2 linked regions of the Microscilla marina ATCC 23134 genome follow. The protein of the gene in region 2 interacts with the protein of the main gene of each other region in a pairwise test. Links are inferred from orthologs where the notes say so. Each region holds a gene or a part of one and is shown on either strand. Other genes may lie near its edges. The genes, in order: groL and M23134_RS14090.

Region 1 (3,290 bases), on a different replicon or contig from region 2:
CATGGGAGCTTCTCCTTCCGAATATTTTGCCAAGAAATAATTTCATTCCTGATGGTTCACCACCCACTCATAAGCTTCCTCAAAAGTCTTGAAATTTTGAAAAACCCTTTGTATACCTCCTTCGCTGGCAGTAGTATCATGCTCCAGTTTTTTCTTCATTAAGTCTTTTGAGCTCATCTCGGCATAAAAACGTGCTGGAAGCACATTTGCGGTAATGCGTTGTCCTGGGTAGTCAAGTTTTTCGCCCAAAACAGGAAACAATTCTTTGCTGAGCCATTCGCTGGCTTTGAGGTCTACAAGTTCAATGGCCGATCCATCTATGAGCCATTTTAATGCTTTAAATTCTACTGCTTTGTCAATCGCCTTGTACCAAGCTTCCTGAGCAAACGCTAATTGTACCAGCCCCCTGGCTTCTACAATCAACAAGTTGAGTTCAGCAATATGGTACAGGTTATAATTTTTGTTTTGAAAAAAACAGTGATCAGGTGATTTTGTATAGCTCATAGTGAATGTTCTGATTTTTGATGCTACCCAAAAATTAGCAACAATCGTACAATCACTATTTTCTTTTGCTGTTTATTGTTTTCAATGAATAGCCTTTGCTTGCTACCAATTTTTTGGAACAAAAAAACCTCCTGAGAAACAACTCTCAGGAGGCGTAGTTTTTATAGCTTTTTGTCTAAGACAAAAGGGGGGCTTACATCATTCCACCCATTCCGCCCATGCCACCTGGCATTCCGGCAGGCATTCCGCCACCAGCAGCACCAGCTTCTTCTGGTTCGTCAGCAATTACTGCCTCAGTAGTAAGCAATAATCCAGAGATAGAAGCAGCATTTTCAAGTGCTAAACGAGTAACTTTAGTTGGGTCAATTACCCCAGCAGCTACCAAATCTTCAAATTTGCCGCTACGTGCATTGTAACCGAAAGAACCTTTGCCCTCACGTACTTTGTGTACAATTACACTACCTTCTAAACCAGCGTTAGAAACGATGGTACGTAAAGGAGACTCCAAAGCAGTGCGAATGATATTAACACCAGTCTCTTCGTCTTCGTTACTAAATTTAACAGTGTCCAAAGCATCAATCGCGCGGATCAAAGCAATACCACCACCAGCTACAGTACCTTCTTGTACCGCAGCACGGGTAGCGTGCAATGCATCATCTACACGGTCTTTCTTTTCTTTCATTTCTACTTCGGTAGCTGCACCAATGTATAAGATAGCTACACCACCAGATAATTTAGCCAAACGCTCTTGCAACTTTTCTTTGTCATAGTCAGAAGTAGTGTTTTCGATTTGAGATTTGATCTCGTTTACACGTCCTTCAATACGACCAGTCTCACCGTTACCATTTACAATAGTAGTATTGTCTTTGTCTACGATGATCTTTTCGCAAGTACCCAAGTGATCGATACCAGCGTTTTCTAGTTTGTAACCTTGCTCTTCAGAAATCACCGTACCACCAGTAAGGATAGCAATGTCTTGCAACATAGCCTTACGACGATCGCCAAAGCCAGGAGCTTTAACAGCAGCAATTTTCAAAGAACCACGAATTTTGTTTACTACCAAAGTAGCCAATGCTTCACCATCAACATCTTCAGCAATGATCAACAAAGGTCTGCCAGTTTGTGCAACAGCTTCCAAAACAGGCAATAATTCTTTCATGTTAGAAACTTTCTTCTCAGAGATCAAGATATAAGGAGTCTCTAAGTCAGCTTCCATTTTTTCAGTGTCGGTTACAAAGTAAGGAGAAAGGTAACCGCGGTCAAACTGCATACCCTCTACTACTTTTACCTCAGTCTCAGTACCTTTAGCTTCTTCAACAGTGATTACACCATCTTTACCAACTTTTTCCATCGCCTCGGCAATCATAGTACCGATGGTTTCGTCTTGGTTAGCCGAAATAGTAGCTACATTTTTTATATCATTGTCACCAATTGTGTTAGACTGTTTTTTCAAGTCAGCTACAATCGTGTCTACTGCTTTGTCAATACCACGTTTCAAATCCATTGGATTAGCACCAGCAGCAACGTTTTTGATACCCGCAGAGAAAATAGCTTGAGCCAATACAGTAGCAGTAGTAGTACCGTCACCAGCAGTGTCTGCTGTTTTAGAAGCTACTTCTTTTACCAATTGAGCCCCCATGTTCTCAATAGCGTCTTTCAAATCAATTTCTTTGGCAACGCTTACCCCATCTTTGGTAATGGAAGGAGCACCAAATTTTTTGTCGATGATTACATTTCTTCCTTTAGGACCCAAGGTTACTTTTACGGCATTTGCCAAAGTATCCAATCCTTTTTTTAATTTATCACGAGCGTCAGTATCAAAAAATATCTCTTTAGCCATAACTAAAAATGATTATTATATTCGTTTTGTAAAATAGTAAAGTTGATAGTTTGGCAGTAATGGTTACTGCCTAAATCTGGTTTGTCGAGAAAACCTAAACAATAGCAAAGATGTCAGCTTCACGCATGATCAAATACTCTTTGCCTTCAACGGTAATTTCTGTACCAGCATACTTACCATACAATACCTGGTCACCTGCTTGTACAGTCAAAGGTTCGTCCTTTTTACCGTTACCAACTGCTACAATTTTGCCTCTTTGAGGTTTTTCTTTAGCAGTATCAGGAATGATGATACCAGAAGCAGTTTTTTCTTCAGCTTCTGCAGGCTCTACAAGCACTCGGTCAGCTAACGGTTTAATATTCAAAGCCATTTTTTTATAATTTGAGTTTACTAAAAATATTGAAACAAAGGTATACTAAAAACTAATGGTTGACAGAGGCAAGGTAATGAGATATGCACACTCACCCTATCACCAAGATTAGTTTAGATACTGTTTTATCATTTCCTATGCCAATCGTTTTTTTGACAGTTTGAGTGGGTAATAGTCTGCCATTTTTACTGTTTTCTTACATGATGCAGCCAAACTATGACATTCGTGTATCCTCTGTAAATCCAGTGTTAATCAGAATATAATTCGTTAAAATGTTTATTTATTACATTTAAAAGTTGTGTTTATGCTTGTTGTTTATAATAATAAATTGTAAACGTTGTTTTTTATAAAACAACCGTCGGAGTTCAAGTACTGACAAAATTTACCAACAATAAATAAGATATATGAAAGCATTAGATAAAGACTGGCTAACTTCTCATTTGATCGACTTTGAGTACAAGAAGTATATTTTGTTAGCCTATCTAAAAGATATCAGACAACAATTTGACAGGGTGGCTTTATACCCTTATTTGTCAGACATGGTATTTCATTATAAAAACTTACTGGCAATTAAAG
Region 2 (3,036 bases):
TTGGCAATGGCTCAGGCTTTCAAAAAAGCACAAGAAGCCCTGGTGTAGGCACACCACACCTGCATAAAACAACAAAGCCTGAAGTTGTATTAACTCCAGGCTTTTGTATGTATACATTTGTTTCACCTTTACCCCTGAAAAAACTCTTTCATTCTTTCAAAAAAGTTTTTGTCACTTTTCTTAGGGTTAGGCGTAAAGTTTTTAGCATCACGCAACTTCTCTAAAAGTTCTCGCTCCTGCTTAGTCAGGGCTTGTGGAGTCCATACATTGATATGAATCAACTGATCTCCCCTGCCATACCCTTCAATGTCTTTGATACCTTTTCCGCGCAAGCGCAGTATTTTACCACTTTGGGTACCAGGTTCTACTTTGATCTTAGCTTTGCCGTTAATCGTGGGAACCTCTACTGATATACCCAGCGACACATCTACAAAGCTTAGTTGTAAATCGTAAATTACATCAGTACCACGTCGGGTCAGGTGCTCGTGAGGGGCTTCTTCCACCACAATCAATAAATCGCCCGGCACGCCACCACGAGGGGGAACGTTTCCTTTGCTCGACATAGACAATTGCATGCCCTCAGTCACTCCAGGAGGAATGCTCACTGGTATTACTTCTTCTTCGAGCTGGCGACCTTCACCACTACAAGCCCCACATTTTTCGTTAATGGTTTTTCCTTCTCCATTACAGGTAGGGCAAGTACTGCTAGACACCATTTGCCCTAGCATAGTGTTCACTACCTTGCGCACCTGGCCAGAGCCATTACAAGTACCGCAGTTGTCTAATGATGAACCATTTTTGGCACCATTTCCCCCACAGGTCTCACAATTGGTATATCTTTTTACTTTTATTTTTTTATCTACACCCTCAGAAATTTCTTCCAGAGTAAGTTTAAGCTTAATACGAAGGTTAGAACCCCGGCGAGCACGTGCTCCTCCTCTGCCTCTTCCACCTCCGCCAAAGAAGCTGTCAAATGGGCTGCCGCCACCGCCACCTCCTCCAAAAATATCGCTAAATTGAGAGAAGATGTCGTCCATATTCATTCCTCCGCCTCCGCCAAATCCGCCAGACAAGCCCTCATGTCCAAAACGATCATAACGCTGACGTTTTTCATCGTTGTTGAGCACATCATACGCTTCTGCGGCTTCTTTAAACTTTTCTTCGGCTGTAGAATCTCCTGGGTTTTTATCAGGGTGATATTTGATTGCCAGCTTGCGATAAGCCTTTTTAAGCTCATCTTTAGAAGCTCCCCTGCTTACGCCCAGTACTTCGTAATAGTCCCGTTTAGACATCTTTTTGTTGTTTTTGTTAGCTTCCCACTACTACTTTTGCAAATCTTACTACTTTGTCATGCAAGTAATAGCCTCGCTCAATTTCATCAATCACTTTACCTTTTTGGTCGTCGCTTGGCGCGGGCACTTGTGCAATAGACTCATGTTCTTCTACATCAAACACCTTCCCAATAGTCGACTCCATAGGTTTTAAGCCTTTATTTAACAAGGTCTTGCCAAATTTATCCTGAATTAGCTTCACCCCTTCTTTGATTGCCTCTTTGTCTTCTGCTTCTTCAAATGCTTTGAGCGCACGTTCGAAGTCATCAAGAATAGGCAACAAGTCTTTCAATAAACCTTCATTCGCCAATTTTATTTGCTCAATTTTTTCTTTGGCAGTACGTCGGCGGAAGTTTTCAAAATCGGCATACAAGCGTACATATTTATCTTTAGCTTCTTGTACTTCAGCCTCAAGTTTTGCGTGTGTATCTTCTTGAGGTTGGGCACTCGCTTCGGTATTAGTTTCGCTTGCGTCAGCACTTGTTTCTTCTGTGGCATTTGCCTGTGCTTCCTGCTCTGTCAAGTTTTCACCATTTTGGTTGGTAGTGGCAGGTTCTTTCTCTGATTCTGAATTGTGGGTCATAACAACACTCAGTTTAATTCGTTTTAAGTCGGTTGCATAAAAGTCAATTTTTTTGCCAAAACCTTATTTATGACAAGTTGGCAGTCATTCCACCTCCTTTATATTCACCCTATCCTACAGCCACAAGTCCTTAGATGCCGATGCATATCGGTGGTATAAGCGATAAGCCGCAAGTCCTTAGATACCGATGAATATCGGTGCTAGTCCCCAAAGTGAGCTAGTTTTTTAGGGGCAAAATCACTGTGTATGTTTTGTCATTGGGTGTTTTCCAGGTTTTGAGCCACTGGTTATACTTACGCAACAAAGCAAGGTCTACCCTTTTTGTACGGGCAATCTGTTGCAAAGTGCTTCGGTTGCGTAAAGTAAAATGTTTAAGTCGAGTAGGTGTGGCAATATAACGGCTGAGTGGCTGCTCAAACACTAACTTATGAGCAAGAAAACGCCTGATATACCAGTGCGTATTTCCATCAATTGTCATCGTTTTTACTTTGGTTGGGCTATAGTTTACATACAAGTCTTCAAGGTACTCTTGGGTGCCCGCAAAGCCTAGGTTATAAGACAAAAGCGTGTACATCCAATTTTTGAAAAACAAGTGGTTTCGGTTCAAATAACGTGTGGCTCCATTGGTAGCTGTTACTATGTTTAAACGCTCGTCTACATTTTCATCTATTTGTATACCTACTTCCAACGCTGACTCCTCTTTAAACTGCCAATACCCTACAGCATTTGAGCTTGACACTGCATTGGCAATGAGCGAACTCTCTAAGATAGGCAAAAACCTAAAGTCACTGGGGATGTTTTCTTTACGCAGAATTTTTTTAATGATGGGCATATATACCTGAATACGCTCTAGTTTTTTCTGAAAAAACCTGGGGTGGCTCCTCAACTGATTAACTTCTGACTGGATCAAACGCTGGGCATAATCAGTAATTTTTAACCTTATACCAGCTACATACATTACCGTAGGTACATGGGGCGAATTGGGTGCTGCCCTTTCTACCCTTCCGTGTGGCTTGGTGTTTATTGGTAAATGAGTCATGTTGGCAACCCCGTGGGCATAAGCAGGACGAATCAGGAGTTTTTTACCCGCAAACACGGTGTTATTCCTCATTTTGTTGAGGG

What was found.
Region 1: the proteins of M23134_RS14090 (region 2) and groL interact in binary tests that used the Escherichia coli proteins (3 or more experiments, as listed by UniProt). The link is inferred for Microscilla marina ATCC 23134 from one-to-one orthologs.

Annotation. Positions count from the first base shown.
Region 1 is NZ_AAWS01000012.1:63,480-66,769, forward strand. What follows is about bases 22-2,980. They hold groL (chaperonin GroEL), read right to left. Parts: upstream 2,345-2,980; coding sequence 698-2,344; downstream 22-697. Other genes in these bases: M23134_RS12830 (helix-turn-helix domain-containing protein), read left to right, coding at 22-40; M23134_RS12835 (hypothetical protein), read right to left, coding at 43-504; M23134_RS12845 (co-chaperone GroES), read right to left, coding at 2,439-2,714. In the rest of the region: more of M23134_RS12830, read left to right, coding at 1-21; M23134_RS12850 (hypothetical protein), read left to right, coding at 3,119-3,290.
Region 2 is NZ_AAWS01000013.1:143,969-147,004, reverse strand. The notes cover bases 112-2,816. They hold M23134_RS14090 (nucleotide exchange factor GrpE), read right to left. Parts: upstream 1,915-2,816; coding sequence 1,309-1,914; downstream 112-1,308. Other genes in these bases: M23134_RS38110 (LysM peptidoglycan-binding domain-containing protein), read right to left, coding at 2,132-2,816; dnaJ (molecular chaperone DnaJ), read right to left, coding at 129-1,292. Also shown: M23134_RS14100 (SDR family oxidoreductase), read left to right, coding at 1-48; more of M23134_RS38110, read right to left, coding at 2,817-3,036. UniProt on the Escherichia coli protein: Participates actively in the response to hyperosmotic and heat shock by preventing the aggregation of stress-denatured proteins, in association with DnaK and GrpE. It is the nucleotide exchange factor for DnaK and may function as a thermosensor.